3 regions of the Desulfobaculum sp. SPO524 genome follow, and region 1 is predicted to be linked to each of the others. Evidence: riboswitches for the same ligand, from Rfam matches in the RefSeq annotation. Region 1 holds a riboswitch; each other region holds the start of a gene.
The links. A riboswitch is a leader RNA that binds a small molecule or an ion and turns the genes downstream of it on or off. The one in region 1 is predicted to bind cobalamin.
Positions count from the first base shown of each region.

Region 2: it holds a riboswitch for cobalamin, as region 1 does, so the genes downstream of both, ACI3L3_RS07645 (ribonucleoside triphosphate reductase) here and ACI3L3_RS14515 (anaerobic ribonucleoside-triphosphate reductase activating protein) in region 1, are expected to answer to the same signal.
Region 3: it holds a riboswitch for cobalamin, as region 1 does, so the genes downstream of both, metE (5-methyltetrahydropteroyltriglutamate--homocysteine S-methyltransferase) here and ACI3L3_RS14515 (anaerobic ribonucleoside-triphosphate reductase activating protein) in region 1, are expected to answer to the same signal.

Region 1 is NZ_JBJDSB010000005.1:37,336-43,886, reverse strand. Features, by position in the region: gene ACI3L3_RS14520 (ribonucleoside triphosphate reductase) at 1-853, opposite strand, end outside; gene ACI3L3_RS14515 (anaerobic ribonucleoside-triphosphate reductase activating protein) at 753-1,502, opposite strand; cobalamin riboswitch at 1,568-1,726, opposite strand; gene ACI3L3_RS14510 (response regulator) at 2,447-2,926, shown strand; gene ACI3L3_RS14505 (iron-containing alcohol dehydrogenase family protein) at 3,024-4,154, opposite strand; gene phnD (phosphate/phosphite/phosphonate ABC transporter substrate-binding protein) at 4,503-5,516, shown strand; gene phnC (phosphonate ABC transporter ATP-binding protein) at 5,609-6,379, shown strand; gene phnE (phosphonate ABC transporter, permease protein PhnE) at 6,376-6,551, shown strand, end outside.
Region 2 is NZ_JBJDSB010000002.1:439,778-446,328, forward strand. Features, by position in the region: gene ACI3L3_RS07620 (carboxyl transferase domain-containing protein) at 1-1,166, shown strand, start outside; gene ACI3L3_RS07625 (biotin attachment protein) at 1,240-1,890, shown strand; gene ACI3L3_RS07630 (hypothetical protein) at 1,899-2,258, shown strand; gene ACI3L3_RS07635 (single-stranded DNA-binding protein) at 2,296-2,805, shown strand; gene ACI3L3_RS07640 (class I SAM-dependent methyltransferase) at 3,251-3,871, shown strand; cobalamin riboswitch at 4,117-4,276, shown strand; gene ACI3L3_RS07645 (ribonucleoside triphosphate reductase) at 4,446-6,524, shown strand.
Region 3 is NZ_JBJDSB010000002.1:1,239,199-1,245,749, forward strand. Features, by position in the region: gene ACI3L3_RS11045 (mandelate racemase/muconate lactonizing enzyme family protein) at 1-347, shown strand, start outside; gene ACI3L3_RS11050 (BCCT family transporter) at 363-2,039, shown strand; cobalamin riboswitch at 2,335-2,524, shown strand; gene metE (5-methyltetrahydropteroyltriglutamate--homocysteine S-methyltransferase) at 2,656-4,926, shown strand; gene ACI3L3_RS11060 (ABC transporter substrate-binding protein) at 5,199-6,428, shown strand; gene ACI3L3_RS11065 (ATP-binding protein) at 6,406-6,551, shown strand, end outside.

The sequences.
Region 1 (6,551 bases):
AGGTGGCGTCCTGCAGCTTGCCGCCAATGATGACGGCCTCGTCGCGGATGTGCTTGGGGCAGGTGAGGTCAAAGGTCATGTTCGTGAAGGGGCTTTGGCCGCCCCAACGCGAGGTGGTGTTCAGGTTGAACACAAATTTCTGCATGGCCTGACGCACCTGCTCGTAGTCCAGCCCGTCGTGACGGATAAAGGGCGCGAGGTAGGTGTCTACGTTATTGAAGGCCTGCGCCCCGGCCCACTCGTTCTGGAGCGTGCCGAGGAAGTTGACCATCTGCCCGAGGGCGGAATCAAAATGCCGCGCGGGACCAGCGCAGGAACGGCCCTCAAGGTTGAAGCCCTCCAGCAGCAGGTCGCGCAGGCTCCAGCCTGCGCAGTATCCGGCAAGGCCAAAGGACAGGTCGTGGATGTGGAAATAGCCGTGCTCGTGCGCCTGACGGACTTCTTCCGGATACTTCTCCAGTGCATAGCGCGCCTGAATGGAGCCGGAAAGGTGCAGCATCAGCCCCTGAAAGGAGTGCGACATATTCGCGTTTTCCGCCACGCGCCAATCCGCCTTCGACAGGTAGGTGTCGATGGTGTCCTTCACATCCAGATAGGCGTTGTCGTGGGCGCGCAGTTCGCGGCGGCGTTCGCGGTAAATGATATATTTCTTGGCAACCCCGTACATGCGGGATTCCATCAGGACCTGCTCCACGAGGTCCTGCACGTGCTCTTGCTCGGCGACTTCGATGCCGCTCAGCTTGGATTCGACCTTACGAGCCAGTCGCTTGGAGAGCAGCGGATCCTTCACCCCGTTGGCTTGCAGCGCCTTCAGGATGGCACTCGCAATCCGCTCCAGTGACCACGTCTCCATGCATCCGTCTCGTTTCAGAATCTGTCTGGGCATCTGACGTCCTCCGAGGTTCTATGTATTTTTGTTCGGTGAGGGGGAAGCCGGCGGGCAGGTACCCGCGGACCGTTTCGATGTCCGTATCGGTGAGCAGGGGCACCCGGGTGGTGCGGAAGTAAAAGCGTCCGGGGTTGTCCTGCGCCATGGCGAAAATACGCTCAACATTGTGCTGCGCCGTTTCGGCGGAGACGGCGTTGCCGGTAAGGGCCGGGTACTTTTCGTAGGGACCTTTGACGTCCACGGCAAAGGTGGTGACATAGCCCGTTGCCAGCATGTCGGCCACCACGCCGGGATTCATGGCGTTGGTGTCGAGCTTGATGGCATAGCCCAGTGCGTGGATGTCGGCGAGGATGGTCTCCAGACCGTCCACGGTGGTGGGTTCGCCGCCGGTGATGGTGACGCCGTCCAGCCATTTGGTGCGGTTTTGCAAAAAGCGCATCATGGCGGATTGGTCAAGGGTCGGCAGCGTGTCGTGGTGCCATGCCATGGTGGCATTGTGGCAGGTAGGGCAATGCAAATTGCACCCGCCAAGAAAGATGACACAGCAGGTTTTGCCCGGCCAGTCGCACAAGCTAAAGCGTTCAAAGCCACGAACGGATTTCCAGGGTTGCATGTACTGCATTCCTAACGCGTTGGAGAGTTAGACACGAAGCCGCCACGCCCCGCGTTGGCGCTTCGTTTTCTTTAGAGTGCTTCGGACCGTGGTCTGGCTTCCCGCGGGGCTGCTGGGTGGCGGTGTGGTGGTCGCCATGTCCGCCAGCGGCGGCGCGGGTTACAGGGGCAGAACCGCCCCGGATTCGCACCGGGTTCACCAGTGCCGAAACGCCTCGAAGAGGAAGAAAATCAGTAGTAATTTGAAGTGCTTATGAAAAGCAGATAATTTCTAGAAGCATAGTCCAAAAGCGCCATGAGGTAAAGGGGTGTTGGAAAACTGACGGGTTAGTCGAAAACGCAAGTATTTCATGCGTTTTAGAAAAAAAGGGCCCAAAAGGGGTGAAAATCCACATGGTTGTCCACAAGGTATATTTCTTAACAGCCCGAAATAGCAGGGGATAAACTTTGGTGTGTGGAAAGTGTAAGATTGCCGACAGCGCCCTGAGCGCCGCAGGTGCAGGAAAGTGCGCGCGCGGCGGGCATGGATGGTGCGCATTCCGGATGGGTGTGGACGGTTTTGGCTGATTGTGGGGAGAGAGAAGGGTGTTGAAAAGCATTCTCAATGGGGATCTGTTGATGGCCACACAGGAAAAAGAGTCATAAATCAAGGCGGCCTGCGCGCTGCGGAGACCTTTTGGCCGTTGCGGGGTGGTGTGGACAAGTCTGCAACATGTTGGAATAGCAGTGTTCTTGTGCATGGCAGGAGAAAGGTGTGGCGTAAGCCACCGCCGGACAGGCAGATTTGGCCGAAACATTGACAAAAAACGGTATGTATATTCTATACTAGGGAACGTCTGGAATTCCCGTGTGTTTGTCAGAGTTGGGTACGGGGTGGACAGGCGTTGTGTGATGGCGTGCATGGGAGGCGCTTGCAGAGGGCCGGGGCAATTCTGCAAACACGGCATGGCCAAGGCAGTTATGGATGATGAAATAAAGCGTGGGAAAAATGGGGCTGGCAAGGCCAGTGCGGCGCGGCGCGATGCGGGGCTGCCGCCACTGGAGATACTGCTGGTCGAGGACAATCCGGTCAATCAAACCGTGGTGCTGATGATTCTCAAACGGGAAGGGCACCGCGTTACAACCGTGGGCGACGGCCAACAGGCACTGGATATTCTGTGCAAGCAGCGTTTTGACGTGGTGCTTATGGACATCCGCATGCCGGGGATGAATGGGGACGAGGCCACGCGCCGCATCCGGACGCAGGAATCCGGGGTGCTGGACTGCGAGATTCCTATCATTGCCATGACGGCCTACAGCACCAACGAGGATGTGGAACGCTTCCTTGGTGCGGGGATGGACGCCTTTGTGGGCAAGCCCATGACGTGGGAGACCGTCACCCAAACCATTCGCGAGACATTGCGCGGCAAAGGGCGTTTGGAATAGCGCGCTATGCCCTGTGGGCGAGACCACGCACAAAGCCCCGAGCAGGAGACTGTTCGGGGCTTTGTGCGTTTATGGAGAGGGCGCCCGCCCATGTGACCTAAGCCAGCAGGCGGTCCAGCAGCCAGTTTACATGCTCACGCGTGATGGGCAGCGGGTTGGCCTTGGTGGACCCGGAAACCAGCACCTCTTCAATAACGGCGTCGCGGTCGGCAAGCGTTTGCCCGGAAAAGGGGTTCTGGATGCCAAAGTGCGCCAGCAGGGCGTGGACGGTTTCCCAAAGGTCTGCGCCGATGGCATCGCTCATTTCCATATACTGCGCGCCCATGGTTTCGCGGTTCAGTTCGATGGCAACGGGGAGGCAGACGCCGCAGGTCAGGCCGTGGGGCTGGTGGAAGCGCGCGCCCAGCGGGTGGGCAAGGCCATGGACCACCCCAAGGCGCGAGGACGCAAAGCCCACCCCGGCAAGGAAGCTCCCGAGCAGGATGCCCTCGGCATGGGGCAGGGGGATCTCTCCGTCGGTGGCGGCGTCATAGGCGCGGGGCAGATGCTCCGCCAGCAGGGTCAGCCCGCGCAGGGCCAGCGTTTGCGAGAACCACGTGGCGTATCTGCTGGTGTAGGATTCAATGGCCTGCGTCATGGCGTCCAGCCCCGACGACGCCACAACCTTGGCCGGGCATCCGGTAAGAAGTTCGGCGTCCAGGAGCACCACCTGCGCGGTCATGGTGGGGCTGCGGAAGGACTTTTTGACGCCCGTTTCGGTGTTGGTGAGCACCGAGACGGGCGTTGCTTCGGAGCCGGTACCCGCCGTGGTTGGGACGGCAATAAAGGGCAGGGTGTCGCCGATGATGGTTTCGCCATCGTGGTACTGCTGCACATCGCCGGTCTGGTGATAAAGCCCGGCGCAGCCTTTGGCGATGTCCAGCACACTACCGCCGCCCACAGCGGCAATCCAGTCCGCACCGTGCTCGCGCGCGGCGCAGAGCAGGTCGGTTAGCTGATGGAGGGTGGGCTCGCCGCCGGGATGCTGCCATGCGCGGCAATCCATATCGCCGGGGCAGTCGCCAAGCAGGCGGGCCAGTGCGCCGGATGCGGCAAGGCTCGCCCCATGGACAAGCACGCCCCGTGGCCCGAACCGCGCCGCATGGGTAAAGAGCGAGGACAGCGCTCCGGGGGCGGTGGCGGTGGTGCGGGGCGTGCTGAGCAGCTGGGGCAATTGCATAAGGGGCATAACGTCTCCTCCGTCGTCAGGGCGGCGCTGGTGATGGACCGCGCCAGCTTGGGCGCGGCATTGGCCGCCGGGGATTGAATCAAAAAATGGGCAGAAACCATCGCAGGAATTCGCGGGCATCGCAAATGCGCCTGCCATAGAAAAAACCGATACAAGATCGTAATAATCTTGTGAAAAGCGGGGAAATCATATAAGGGCACCGCAGGCGGGCGTGGAAATTCCCGCCAAGAGGATGCAGGGCATCCTCTGTGTTGCAGTGTAATGGAGGCCGCGGCGTGTGGGGTTCAAGCCGCGGTACGAGAGTCGAGAACGGAGTCCCGTTTGAAACAACCGATTGGAGGGTTTCTGATGGCCAAGAGATTTCTTACCGCTCTTCTGGTCCTGCTGATGGCTGCCAGTGCTAGTGTCGCCTTTGCTGGCGACTGCCTGAACCGTGGTCAGCTTGACGAATTGTATTGTGATGAGGACGGCGACCTGGTGGCAGATAGCCCCAAGGACGAGTCCGAATGGCTCGACCCGAGCACCCTGGTCTTTACCTACACGCCTGTTGAAGATCCCGCAGTGTACAGGGATGCCTTCGCCGATTTCCAGGCCTACCTTGAGAAAGCTACCGGCAAGCGCGTTGTGTACTACACCGTGCAGTCCAACGCCGCCGAAGTTGAGGCCATGCGTTCCGGTCGCCTGCATATCGCTGGCTTCTCCACCGGCCCCACCGGCTTTGCCGTGAATCTGGCCGGCTTTGTGCCCATGGCCGTTAAGGGCTACGCCGACGGCTTCCAGGGCTACAACCTCATCATGATCGTCCGCGCCGACAGCCCCTACAAGAAGCTGGAGGACCTGAAGGGCAAGGTCGTGGCGCACACGTCCGCTTCCTCCAACTCCGGCAACCTCGCTCCTCGCGCGCTCTTCCCCAAGGAAGGCCTTGTCCCGGATAAGGACTACCGCGTGATGTACTCCGGCAAGCACGACCAGTCCATCATGGGCGTTGCCCACGGTGACTACGACGCCGCTCCCGTCGCCTCCGACGTGTTCGACCGCATGGCCGAAGCCGGCCGTATCGACCGCGACGACTTCCGCATCATTTACCGCAGCGCCAAGTTCCCCACCTCTTCCTTTGGCTACGCGCACAACCTGAAGCCCGAACTGGTGCAGAAGATTGTTGGCGCGTTCCACACGTACCGCTTCCCGCCTGCAATGCAGGAAAACTTCAAGGGCGCCGACCGCTTCTATCCCGTCACCTACATGGCTGACTGGAAGATCATCCGCGACATCGCGGAATCCACCGGCACCTACTACAACAAGGATGGCCTGAAGAAGATGGCCGCCAAGGAAGCCGCCAAGCGGGCGAAGAAAAAGAACTAAACCCGATCGCCTTTTGGCGTGACGGAGTGAAAACCCGGAAAGGCCAAGGCCTTTCCGGGTTCATACGTGTAAAGAACTGGAACAGCGTACCTATGAAGAATGACTCAGAGCGCTCCTTGCGCATCGACAACCTGGTAAAGGAATATGTAGCGGGAAAGCCTGTATTGAAAGGCATTTCCTTTGAAGTGAGCGGACGATCCACCACGGCCATCATCGGCCCGTCCGGTACGGGCAAGTCCACCCTCATCCGCTGCATCAACAGGCTCATCGATCCCACCAGCGGCAGCATCAGCATCTCCGGCCTGGACATCACCAACCTCTCCGGCAGCAACCTGCGCGCCGCCCGCCGCCGCATCGGCATGGTGTTTCAGGAGTTCAACCTCGTTGAGCGTCTGTCCGTGATGGAAAACGTGCTGTGTGGTCGCCTTGGCTATCTGCCTGTATGGCGTGCATGGCTGCGCAAGTACCCCAAGGATGACATCGAAAGGGCATTCCACCTGCTGGACAGCGTGGGCCTGCTGGAATTCGCCAACGAGCGTGCGGACAGCCTGTCCGGCGGCCAGCGCCAGCGTGTGGGCATTGCCCGCGCCCTGATGCAGGACCCGCACATTCTGCTCGCCGACGAGCCGACTTCCTCGCTGGACCCCAAGACCTCCGTGGAAATTATGGAACTGCTCAGCAAGGTCTGTACGGACCGCAATATTCCTCTGGTGGTCAATATTCACGACGTGAACCTCGGCAAGCGCTTTGCCGACCGCATCGTGGGTATGAGCAAGGGCCATGTCGTCTTTGACGGCGCGCCCGATGCCCTCGGTACCGAGCATCTTCAGGAAATTTACGGCGGCAAGGATTGGCTGCAATGAGTTCGGTGGCAGAGCGAAGGGAAACGCCCTTCAAACCAAATTGGTGGGCGCGGCTGGGCTACCTGCTGGCCATTGCCTATGCGCTGTATGCCATGTCGTATCTGGACATCACGTGGAGCCGCTTCATTCAGGGCTTTTCCAATGCCGCAAGCTTGCTCGGCGAGATGGTGCC
Region 2 (6,551 bases), on a different contig from region 1:
GCTACCAGCGCTTCCGCCGTATGGCGCAGAAGGCCTATCTCGATGATTCTCCCTTTACCGAACGCGTGAACAACGTGCTCGGCGAGTTCTGGTGGGACGTGTATTCGTTCTTTAAGTACGACTTCATGCGCAAGCACCAGAAGAAGATTACTTCCGTTATGGAAGAGCTGGGCGGAGAGATTCAGGTCGTCAAGGACCGGTGCGCCGCGCCCTTCCAGTGGATGCGAAACCGCATCTCCGAAGGCGAGGGCGAAACCGCTATTGATACGGAAACGGAAAAGAGCCTCACCGAGCTGTCCTGCTGGGATGAGGAATGCGATACGGGCAACGGCACCTACTATGTCAGCCCGCAGGCGCGCGAAGACCGCGCCGTCACCTGCCCAAACAGCGCCACGCATGGCTGTGTGGACCTGTGGGCCCCGGACCTCTTTGGCGACTTCGGCGGCGTGTGCTCCACCTGTGGGCACCACTTCCGCATGGAGTACCAGTGGTACTTGCACAACGTCTTTGACCAGAACTCCATCTATGAGTTCAACCGCAACATCGAAGCCGGCAATCCGCTGGATTTCGACGGGCTGGACGCCAAGATTGAGAAGGCCAAGGCCAAGACGGGCAAAAAGAGCGGCTGCACCACCTTTGAGGCGCGCATCCATGGCGTGAATTGCGTTGTGGCTATGCTCATCGCGGACTTCCGCGGCGGCTCCGTTGGCGCGGCAGAGGGCGAGAAGTTCATCCGCGCCGCCGAGCGTGCGCGCAAGAAGCATTACCCCTTCATCGCTTACGTGCACGGCACGGCAGGCATCCGCATTCAGGAGGGCGTCAACGGCGTCATCCAGATGCCGCGATGCACCATGGCCGTGCGGCGCTACATTGAAGCCGGTGGTCTGTATCTGGTGCTGTACGACACCAACTCCTACGCCGGTCCTGTGGCCAGCTTCCTTGGCTGCTCGCCGTATCAGTTCGCGGTGCGTTCCTCGAACATCGGCTTTGCCGGGCCCGGCGTTATCAAGGAGACCACGGGCATCGACATTCCGCCCAACTACCACGACTGCCATCAGGCGCTTTCACGCGGGCATATTCAGGGCATCTGGGACCGCAGGGAGATTCGCAAGAACCTCCAGCAGGCCCTTTTGACCATGGGTGGCCGCAACCTGTACTACAGATAGACACTCTCGGAGCGGAAGCGGCCCGCTGCTTCCGCTCCGGTCAACGTCATACGAACCGCAAGAGGACACTCTCGTGACAGACGTCAAGGCTCTTCTGGAAGAAATGAAAGCCTCCCCCTATGAGATGGTGGAGGTCAGAGCACCGCATACCGGAGTGGTCGAGTACGTAGTGACCGAGACAGCCACCCAGGTTTCCGGCGTGTCCGGAACGTGGGATGAGAAGCCGGGAACGCTGCTCGCCTACCTTGAGCGTGAAAATACCAAAAAGCCCATCCACGCCCCCCTCAAGGGCGAGGTGGACGCCGTATGCCTTGAGCACTCCGGGCAGTTTGTGGAGGAGGGGACGCTGCTGTGTACCCTGCGCCACTACCTGACCAAGGAAGAAGTCATCGCCGCTATTCTCAAGAAGACGCTGCACCTGTTCCACGCCCCGGAGCAGGCCAAGTACTACTTCACCCCGGATGTGGATACCAAGGTCAAGGCCTCGGGCTGCAAGAGCGTGCGCGTGCGCGAAGGCATGGACCTGTTCATCATGTCGCGCATGAAGCGTGAGGCGCCGTTGCCGTACAGCGGTCCGGAAGGCCTTATCTACGCGCTGTACTTTAAGCACAACGAATCCGTCCCCGCGGGCGCGCCGCTCATCGGTGTGTGCCCCGAGGACCTGCTCCCCGTCATTCAGGACGTGGTCAACCGCGTGCAGGGTGAGTGGGAAGAACATAACTAGGAGACGCCGTGGGCAAAATTCTTCAGATTCGTGTTTCGGCTTCCACGCCGTATCCGGACGACGTAAAACGTGCGTGGCCCAGACTTTTTGCCATTGCATGGCCGGAAACGGACGCTCCGGTGACCGCCGGAGGCGGCCAGCCTGGGGTTGTGGAATTGGTCACAGCCCTTGACGACCAGGTGCGTTTTGGCCTTAAAGACAAGGAACTGAAGGCGACGTTGCGAGAGGGGCTGGATACGGCCCTTGGCCTCGTCGCCAATCTGGACGCCGCCCTCGGCGACTGGAATCCCGGGGAAGCTAACGCCATCAGCGTGCGGCTGGAAGACGCCCTGGACGCACTGGAAGAGAAAGCTCCGGCACCCAAATAGCCGGGGATAGAAACGAAAACGAAATCGGGAGAGTCTCATGGCTTCTTTGAACAAGGTAATGCTTATCGGCCGTCTTGGTCGTGACCCCGAGCTGCGCTACACGCAGGCCGGCCAGCCCATCGTGAACATGCGTATGGCAACGGACGAGTCCTACACCAACCAGCAGGGCGAGCGCGTGGACAAAGCCGAGTGGCATTCCGTCGTCGTCTTTGGCCGTCAGGCCGAACCCTGCGCCAACTACCTGCGCAAGGGCAGCCTCGTGTACGTTGAGGGCAGCCTGCAGACGCGCAAGTGGCAGGGTCAGGACGGCAATGACCGCTACAGCACCGAAGTCAAGGCCCAGCGCGTGCAGTTCCTGGACTCCCGGAATACGCAGCAGCAGGGCGGCTACGACGCTCCGCGCCAGCAGCAGGCTCAGCCGCAGCAGCAGTCCCAGCAGTGGGGCGGCCAGCAACAGCAGCCGCAGCAGCAACAGCAGCAGCCTGCTGAAGACCTCGGCCCGGCATTCCCGTCCGAGGCATCCGGCATGGATGATGTGCCGTTCTAAACCGCGAAGCGGTAGGTGCCATATAAGGCATTTGGGAGGGCGACAGCGATGTCGCCCTCTTTTTTTGGGCTTTCGGCCCGAGGGGCGATGCGCCTGACGCGCCAGAGCGAAAGTTCCACCCGCTGTGGGGGGAGACAGTCGGCGCTCGACGACAATTCCGTTCCGGTACGCGAGGAGTATCTAGGCCTTTTTTGTCCGCTCTTGAGGCAAGGTGGCGTCCTTCACCACCGCCGCTCCAGAGGGCGGTGGCGGGCCGAGAGGGCGGGGCGCCACGTACAGCGCGCGGGTGCGCCGCGCGGCATCCTGTGCGTCATTCCGAGGAAAACGCCGCATGCCGGGCCAGCGCGGGAAACACCTCCAAATTCTGTTGCCCACTTGTGCGAAGGCGCAGGGAAGCGTAGCGTAATGATTGAGCTTTCCAAACGCTTTGGCGCAAGGAGGAGTCATGCCCGCACCCCGCGATATGTCGTTCTACCGCTACGATGAATCCCACCGTTTTGCGGCGGAGTATCCGCGCCTTGCGCGGCAGGTTGTGGCGGATTTTGAACTGACGCAGGGCCTGTGCCTCGACCTTGGCACCGGCGGCGCGGCCCTTGCCATTGAGATGGCAAAACTGACGCGCATGCGCTTTGTGGGCGTGGACAACAACGCCGGGGCGCTTGGTCTGGCCCGCGAAAATGGTCAGCGGCACGGCGTGACTTCCCAGCGCCTGTCCCTTGTGGCGGTGGATGTGCATGCGTTGCCGTTGGCGGCGGGGAGTGTGGACTTTGTCATCAGCCGCGGGTCCATCCCCTTCTGGGCGGACCGGAGCCGCGTCCTTGCGGAGGTGCACCGCGTGCTGCGTCCTGATGGGCGCACATTCATCGGCTGCGGCTTTAGCCGGGACCAGCCCCAAGAGGCCGTGGAGAAGATGCGCCCGGCGTGGGCGCGTGAGGACAGCGACGATGAGCGCATGCGCTGGCGCGACCCCGATGTGCTACGCGGCATACTGGAGGCCGCGGGCGTAGAGACGTATCTCATCATGCGTCAGCCCGGATATGGGCACTGGATAGATATCCGCAAATAGTCCCTGCTGGCGGCGCTATTCCCACTTCAGTATGGGGCGGAATTTTCGGGAAAATGGGCGGGGGCGTTTTTTGAAGGAAATTGCGCCCGCCAATCCTGCGGGGTGCGAGTGTCATCTCGCTGTCAGCCGTACCAGGCAGGGGTTTCGCCCCTGTGGAGGGCTGATGATTTTCCCTGAATTTGGGCAGTATTTGGCAGTATTCGGCCTTGAGTGCCCCATACGTTTTTGCTAGGTACCGCTCACTCATTACGCAGTGAACTTCAGGTGCCCACAGGGCAACCAAGGAAATCCGGTGCGAGTCCGGAGCGGTCCCGCCGCTGTATTCCCAAGCATTTCACGGCAGTGCCTTTGCGGCGCGCCGGAGAGGGGAAAGCCAGTCATCCTGCCTGAAGCGTTTCTGACCGTCCGGGGTACGCGGATACCACGGCGGGCAAGAAATACATCCCCCGAACCCTCCCGCGGCAAATCTTGGGCCGCAGGGTAAAAATCATGGCACGACGGCTTGAAGCAGTATCGTGGTCGCATGTGTTTTGTCGTGTGCGATCCGGCGCTTTGTGCCGTCAGCGGAGACCCGATGCCGAAACAGATTCTCAAACGCGACGGTTGTCTTGAAACCTGGTCCACGGAGCGCATTGCCGGCGCCATCTTGAAGGCTCTCAATTCCAGCGGCATCAAGGACCCGCTCCTTGGCAAGCGCCTTGCCCGCAAGGTTGCCGAGCATATCGACGCCGAAGGCGTGGACGTTCCGGAGCAGGAATACGTTCAGGACACTGTGCAGCTGGTGCTGATGGAAGCCCGCCTCTACTCCGTGGCCGAGCGCTACATCATCTACCGCGAAAAGCGGCGCGAGATGCGCAACCAGAATCAGGCTTACATCGACATCTCCAAGATGATCGAAAGCTATCTGGACCGCTCCGACTGGCGCGTGAACGAGAACTCCAATATGGTGCATTCCTTCCAGGGACTCATCCTGCACATGGCCGGTTCCGTTCAGGCCCGGTACGTGCTGGAAAAGTACCCGGAAGAAGTCCGGCAGGCCCACAACCACGGCTATTTCCACCTGCATGACCTGTCCTTCGGCCTTGCGGGCTATTGCTCCGGCTGGAGCCTGAGGGACCTCCTGCTGGAAGGCTTTAACCTCTCTGGCCGCTGCTCCTCCACGCCGCCCAAGCACTTTGACGCCGTGTGCGGACAGATTGTCAACTTCCTCGGCACGCTGCAGAACGAGTGGGCCGGCGCGCAGGCGTTCAACAACGTGGACACCTACCTCGCCCCCTTCGTGCGTGAGGACGGCCTCAGCTACCACGATGTGAAGCAGCAGATGCAGAAGCTGCTCCACAATCTGAACACCACCTCGCGTTGGGGCGGCCAGAGCCCGTTCACCAACTTTACCTTCGACTTCGTGCCGCCCAAGCACATGGCCAAAGAGGCCGTGATCATCGGCGGCAAGCTGATGGATTCCACCTACGGCGAATACGCCGAGGAAATGGAAATGATCAACCGCGCGTTCCTTGAAGTGATGCTTGAGGGCGACGCCGACGGCCGCATCTTCTCCTTCCCGGTGCCCACGTACAACGTCACCTCCGACTTTCCGTGGGATTCCGAGTCCGGCAAGCTGCTGCTGAAGATGACCTCCCGCTACGGCGCGCCGTACTTCCAGAACTTCATCAACTCGGACCTGAACCCCGAGGACGTGCGTTCCATGTGCTGCCGCCTGCAGATGGACCTGCGCGAAATCCGCAAGAAGACCGGTGGCCTGTTCGGCGCCGGCGACCTGACCGGTTCCATCGGCGTCGTCACCCTGAACCTGCCCAAGCTGGCCTATCTGGCCCACAACGAGGAAGACTTCCTCGACCTCGTGGCCGAGTACGCCAGCCTTGCCAAGGACTCTCTGGAGTACAAGCGCAAGCTCGTCACCCAGAACCTTGAGGCGGGCATGTTCCCGTTCTCGCGCCGCTACCTGAAGAATGGCTACAAGGGCCACTTCTCCACCATCGGCGTTATTGGCGGCCACGAGGCCTGCTTGAACCTTCTTGGCAAGGGCATCGAGAGCGAAGCCGGTCTGCGCCTGATGCGCCGTACGCTGAAGCACCTGCGTCAGCTCATCGTGGACTTCCAGGAAGAGACGGGCAACCTCTACAACCTTGAGGCCACCCCCGGCGAAGGCACCTGCTACCGTCTGGCAAAAATCGACAAGGACCTGTACGAAGACATCAAGACCTCCGGTCAGGATGTGCCGTACTACACCAACTCCACGCTGCTGCCCGTAGGCATCACCTCCGACGTGGTGACCGCGCTGGAGCACCAGAACGAGCTGCAGACCGTGTATAACGGCGGCACCGTGTTCCATACCTTCCTCGGCGAGGCCGCGCCCTCCGAGGAAAGCGTGAAGAGCTACCTCATCCGCGCCATGTCCAACACCAAGATTCCGTATATCTCGGTGACGCCCACCTTCTCGGTGTGCAAGGAGCACGGCTACATCTTCGGCGAGCACTTCTCCTGCCCCACCTGCGGTGAGGATACGGAAGTCTACACCCGCGTTGTGGGCTACTACCGCCCCGTGAACCGCTGGAACAAGGGCAAGCAGGAAGAGTACCGCGACCGCAAGGAATACGCTATGGAGTCCTTCTGCGGTTGCGAGTGCAGCGCCTAGCACGGGCGAGAGCAGCGGCCTTTTCGA
Region 3 (6,551 bases), on a different contig from region 1:
ACGACCTGTGGTCCGACGTACGCCAGGACGCCACGGTCTGCGGCGGCATCACCCCGCTGAACAAGTGCTTCGCCATTGCCGAAGGCCACTCCAAGCCTCTTGAAATCCAGAGCATGGGCTACACCATCACACAGGCCGCCAACCTGCACGTGGCTCTTGCCCACCACAACTGCAAGTACTTCGAGCAGTTCTACCCCTACGAGAGCTTTGAGCTGGCCTGCAAGTCCACGCCCATCCGCACGGACAAGGACGGCTTCGTCCACGCCCCCGAAGGCGCAGGCCTTGGCGTTGAAATGGATTGGGACGCCGTAAAGGCCGCTTCCATCGCCACGTACAGCTTCGAGTAAACAGAGGGACCACCGATGAAACTCAACGCATCCAATGTTGACCTGAGGCTCACCCTGACGAGCTTCGCGGCCGTTGTCGCCCTTGGCGTCGTGGCCGTCCTGTACCCCGAGGGCACCAAAGGAACCATGGGCAGCATGCTTGACTTCACCGTCAAGAACCTTGGCTCCGGCTTCCTGTGGTATGCCATGTTCGCCACTGCCATGCTGCTGTATCTTGCCCTGTCCAAATACGGCAACATCCGCCTTGGCGGCGACACACCCAAGTTCAGCAAGTTTCAGCTGTTCACCATGGCCCTGTCCGCCGGCATGGGCGCCAGCACCATGTACTGGGGCTTCATCGAAGCCGTGTACTACTACATGGATCCGCAGTTCGGCATTGTGGACAAGCCCTTGTCCATGGAATACGCCGCCGCCTTCAATATGTTCCACTGGGGCGCTGCGGGCTGGTTCATGTACCTCATCGTAGCCATCCCCTTCTGCATCGTGTTCTACGTGAAGAAGAGCCGCCGCATGAGCCTGAGCGGTGTTGTCAACAGCATGTTTGACGATGCCCTGCCCCTGTGGGCGCAGAAGCTCATCGACCTGCTGTTCATCATCACTACGCTGGCGGCCACGGCGCTGACCCTCGGCCTTGGCATCCCGATGATTTCGTCCAATATCAGCCACCTGACCGGCATCCCGGACAGCCTGACCATGGGCATTGGCATCATCCTTGGCCTGTCCGTCATCTTCTCGCTCAGCTCCTACATCGGCATCGAGAAGGGCATGGCCCGCCTGAGTAATGCCACGGTGTACATCTGCGCCGGTCTTGTTGGATTCGTGTTCATCATCGGCCCCTCGGCCCTCATCATGAACAACACCACCAACGGCATCGGCATCATGCTCACCGAGTACCTGCGCATGAGCACCAACACCGATCCGTATGGCAACTCCTTCTTCCCGCAGTACTGGACGATCTTCTTCCTCGCGAACTGGATTTCCTACTCTCCGGGCCTTGGTGTGTTCATCACCAAAATTGCCAAGGGCCACAAGCTGCGCGACCTCATCCTTGTACTGGTCGGCGCGGGCACCCTCGGCACCAGCATCATCTTCGGCGTGTGCGGCACGTTCACCATGGACCTCATGAACACCGGCGCCCTTGATGCTGTTGGCTTCATCAACAACAACCAGCCCACCGCGCTGGTGACAGCCATCTTCGGCGAAACGCCGTTCCCGCTGGCCATGACCGCCGTGTACCTCATTGCCATGGTGCTGTTCACCGTGACCACCCTTGACGGTACGTCCTACTCTCTGGCCAGCATCTCCACCAAGCACCTGGACAAGGACGCCAACGTCTCCCCGATGTTCCGCCTGTTCTGGTGTCTGCTGCTGACGGTTATCCCGATTATCTTCCTGCTCATCAACGCGCAGCTGAATATCCTGAAGTCCTTCCCCGTGCTGATCATCGTCCCGATGATGCCTATCTTCGCCGTCCTCGGTTACAAGACCACGGCATACATCCAGCAGGTGTTCGGCAAGTTGGACGCCAAGGAAATCGAACTCTACTCCATCCGCCTGTCCCAGACGGACAAAAGCCCGGCCGAAATGCCCCCCATGGAGGCTGGCATTGCCGCCCCGGCAGCCGCTGACCCCACCGTCGGCGCCATGCTGAAGGACGACGCCAACATCGTCGCCCCGGCGCAGGCCGACTAAACCTGCGCCGCATCAGCCCGCGCCCACGCGGCGCAGACCGATGCACACCATCCCGGCTTGCCCCTCAAAGCCGACCGCACACCCGCCCCGGTTTCCTCAGGAAGCCGGGGCGGACTGCGTATGCAAGGCGTCGCCCCGCATGACTCCTGCTCTACCCCCTGCGCAACCATGCACATGCCAGCCCTACCAGAGGTGTATACAGCTCCGGGCCTTGTATTGGGCCGCATCCCCCATCTCTCACACTCTATAAACAACGCCGCCACCCTCTGAGCCGCCGCCTTCCACTTTTCCCTTGCCATCCAACAAAGCACATGGCTATTCTTCCCGCTCGTCCTCGCAAGGAAACGGAATACGGTGAAAATCCGTAGCGGACGCGCCACTGTAACTGACATATACCTTTCGCAGTCACTGCATTCCTCACATGCGGGAAGGCTGTGGAGCACAGGGTCAGAAGCCAGGAGACGCCCTTGCAGGCAGAGCACGACAGTCTCGCGATTTGGACTGACTCGTCATGCACGCCTTGCCACGCCCAACCGGGCGGGGTCTCTTTGTGCATTGTGTCTTCGCGCCAGTCGGTCGTTGCTCCTTGTTCATCACACATCAAAGGAGTGACCACATGCCTACCCACATTCTCGGTTTTCCCCGAATCGGAGCGAAACGAGAGCTGAAAACGGCTCTTGAAGCGTTCTGGAAGGGCGACCTCCCAGCACAGGAACTTGCCTCCACCGCCCAGTCCCTGCGCCGCGCTCACTGGGCGCAGCAAAGAACGCTGGACATGGTTAGCGTCGGCGATTTTTCGCTGTATGACCATGTGCTCGACATGAGCTTCACCCTCGGCAACATTCCGTCCCGCGCCACCGCCTCACCGGGCAGTGAACTGGATGCCTACTTCCGCATCGCGCGCGGGCGCTCCGCCGCCGACCGAAGCAAAGACGGCGTCAACGCCGGTGAAATGACCAAGTGGCTCGACACCAACTACCACTACATCGTCCCCGAATTCACCAAGGACACCACCTTCTCCCTGAACGCGGACCGCTTGCTCGACCAGCTTGCCGAGGCTCACAAGGACGGACGCCAAGCCAAGCCCGTCATCATCGGCCCCGTCACCTACCTTTGGCTCGGCAAAGCGAAGGATGACAGTGACAAATCAAAGCTGTTGCCACGGCTCGTACCCGTCTACGAACAGCTCCTCAACGCGCTCCATAAGGCTGGCGCGCAGTGGGTCCAGATTGACGAACCCATTCTTGTCACGGAGTTGGACGCCTCGTGGCGCGCCATGCTTGAAGCCACCTACAACCGCCTTGCATCAAGCCCGGTAAAGTCCCTGCTTGCCACCTACTTCGGCACGCTGGAGGAGAATCTCGACTTTGCTCTTGGCCTCCCGACCAACGGCATCCATATCGACGCCGTGCGAGGCCGCTCGGAAGTCCCTCAGATTGTCGACGCGCTCCCCGGTGACAAGGTCCTCTCCCTTGGCGTCATCGACGGCCGCAACATCTGGAAAAGCGACCTCACCGCACTGCTTGACTGGCTGGAACCTTTGGCGACGCAGTTGGGGGATCGCCTGTGGCTGGCGCCATCCTGCTCCCTGCTGCACGTTCCTGTTGACGTAGAACTTGAGGACGCCATGGACGCAGAAATCCGCAGCTGGCTTGCCTTCGCCACGCAAAAGCTAGATGAACTGCGCATTCTCGACATAGCGCTCACGCAAGGACGCGACGCCGTTTCCACCGATTTGGCCGACAACGCCCGGGCCATACACAGCCGCCAAACCTCCACAAGAGTCCACAATCCCACGGTGAAGGAGCGCGTGCGGGCCATTACGACAGAGATGGGGCGCCGCAACAGCCCGTACAATGAGCGCCGAAACAGACAAAAAGACGCCCTCAACCTTCCCCTCTACCCAACGACCACCATTGGTTCCTTTCCGCAGACCAAGGACATCCGCGCCGCACGACTGCGCTTCCGCAAGGGGGAGCTCGATACAAAGGCCTACACGGAGCAGATGCGCCACCAGATCGAAACCGTCGTCGCAGAGCAGGAAAAGCTCGGGCTGGACGTCCTGGTACACGGTGAACCGGAACGAAACGATATGGTAGAATACTTCGGCACGCATCTGGAGGGCTACGCCTTCAGTGCCTATGGCTGGGTCCAGTCCTACGGCTCGCGGTGCGTCAAGCCGCCCATCATCTTCGGCGATGTCTCCCGCCCCGGTCCCATAACCGTGAAGTGGAGCACCTTTGCCCAATCCCTCACGGAGAAGCCGATGAAAGGCATGCTCACAGGCCCGGTGACACTCCTCAACTGGTCCTTCGTCCGCAACGATCAACCCCGCGCACAATCCTGCCGCCAGCTCTCCCTCGCCATGCGCGACGAAGTTCTGGATCTGGAAAAGGCGGGGATTCACGTCATCCAAATTGACGAAGCCGCCCTGCGTGAAGGCCTGCCCCTGCGGAAGTCGCAGTGGAGCGACTACCTCGACTGGGCCGTTGCATCCTACAGGATTACCGCCAACGGCGTGCAGGACGTCACCCAGATTCACACGCACATGTGCTACTCGGAATTCAACGACATCATCGCGGCAATTGCCGACATGGACGCAGATGTCATCACCATTGAGACGTCCCGCTCCGATATGGAACTTCTCGATGTGTTTGACGACTTCTCCTATCCCAATGAAATAGGGCCCGGCGTCTATGACATTCACTCGCCAAACATCCCGTCTGTGGATTCCATCGTGGACCTGATGCGCAAGGCCGCACAACGCATCCCTGCCGAAAGGCTCTGGGTCAACCCCGATTGTGGCCTTAAAACACGCGCATGGCCCGAGACTCTCGCCTCTCTTGAAAACATGGTTACAGCCGCCAAGCAGCTGCGCGGCCAGTAGCACCACCTTGGTCGCATCCGCGAGGATGCCGCCATGCCTTGTGCGCGGCCTGTCCCCTGAGCAGGGAAGCAGGCCGCGCTTTTTGTCTCACTCCCTCCCCCCTTCGCATCCGCAGCCGTAGGGCCACAGCCCAAGCCATCCGCACAGAATACAGCCCCACTACCGACGCGAAACTCGCACAAAGAACGCCCATACACGGCGATGCCTCTTGAACTCTTTCCTTGCGTCATCACCTCAAAAATGAGTGTATAGAGAGTATGGAGGTGTATTCCATGCGTTGTGCTCTTGCCCTGCTTCTCACCATCGTGCTCTGTGGCGCGGCCCCATCCGCACTGCATGCTGCCGAGCCGCTCCGCATCTATCTCGACGCCGACAGGTCAAGCGCGCAGGAATCCACAACCGCCATTGAACGCGGCATCAAAACCGCCTTGGCAGAAGTCCACAACACACTCCTTGGCCGCCCGGTGGAGCTGACCGTCCTCGACCACCGGGGCAATGCCATGCGCAGCCTTGCCAATCTCAAAGCCGCCGCCGCAGACCCCAATATGCTGGCAGTGTATTGTGGCCTGCACTCTCCGCCCGTGCTGACGAACCTCTCTTTCATCAACGACAGCGGGATTCTGCTGCTCAACCCGTGGGCCGCCGCAGGCCCTATCACGCGCCCCAAAAGTGGCCCAAACTGGGTCTTCCGCCTTTCTGTAGACGACACCAAGGCCGGAAAAGTCATCATCAACCGCGCCATTGCCCAGCGCGGCTTCACCCGCCCCGCCCTGCTGCTGGAAAAAACCGGATGGGGATTCTCCAACGAAAAGATCATGGTCAACGCCTTGGCCGCGCATGGAGCCTCTCCGGCCGTCACCAAACTGTTCAACTGGGGCATCAGCGTGCCCGCCGCCAAAATCATGCTCCGCGACGTGGTCACCGCAGGGGCGGACGTCATCATCTTTGTGGGCAATGCTCCTGAAGGAATTGTCTTCTGTCAGGCAATGCTCGAGCTGTCCCCCGCGCTGCGCCGCCCCATCATCAGCCACTGGGGCATCACCGGCGGCGACTTCCCCCATGTCATCACACCGGCACTGCGCGCGCAGCTTGATATTGAATTCCTGCAAACGCGCTTCTCTTTCCTCAACATACGAGACAACGCCCTTGCGCGGCAGGTTTTCGCAAAGGCGACAGCGCTCTTTGCCGACGTTGCCACGCCGGAGGACATCACAGCGCCGACAGGCTTCGTCCATGCCTACGACCTGACGCGGCTGCTCATCGAGGCCACCAAACAGGTAGAGCTCGCAGGCAAAACACCCGAGAACATCGCCGCCATCCGCCAGCAAACCAAACATGCCTTGGAGCACCTTCACGCTCCTGTGCAGGGCCTCATCAAAACATACACGCACCCCTTCACCCCATATTCCCCAGACGCGCCCGACGCCCACGAGGCCCTTGGCGCGCAGGACCTGACCTTCGGCCAATATGGAAGACACAATGAAATCATCCTCATCCCCTAACGCCGACCACCCGCTTTCCACAGATGATGCGGGCCGTCCGTCGCTCTCCCGGGTGCTGACGTGGTCCATCATCGTGTTCTTTGTCCTGCAAACGCTCTCCGGTGTCGCGGTTATCGTCTTTTT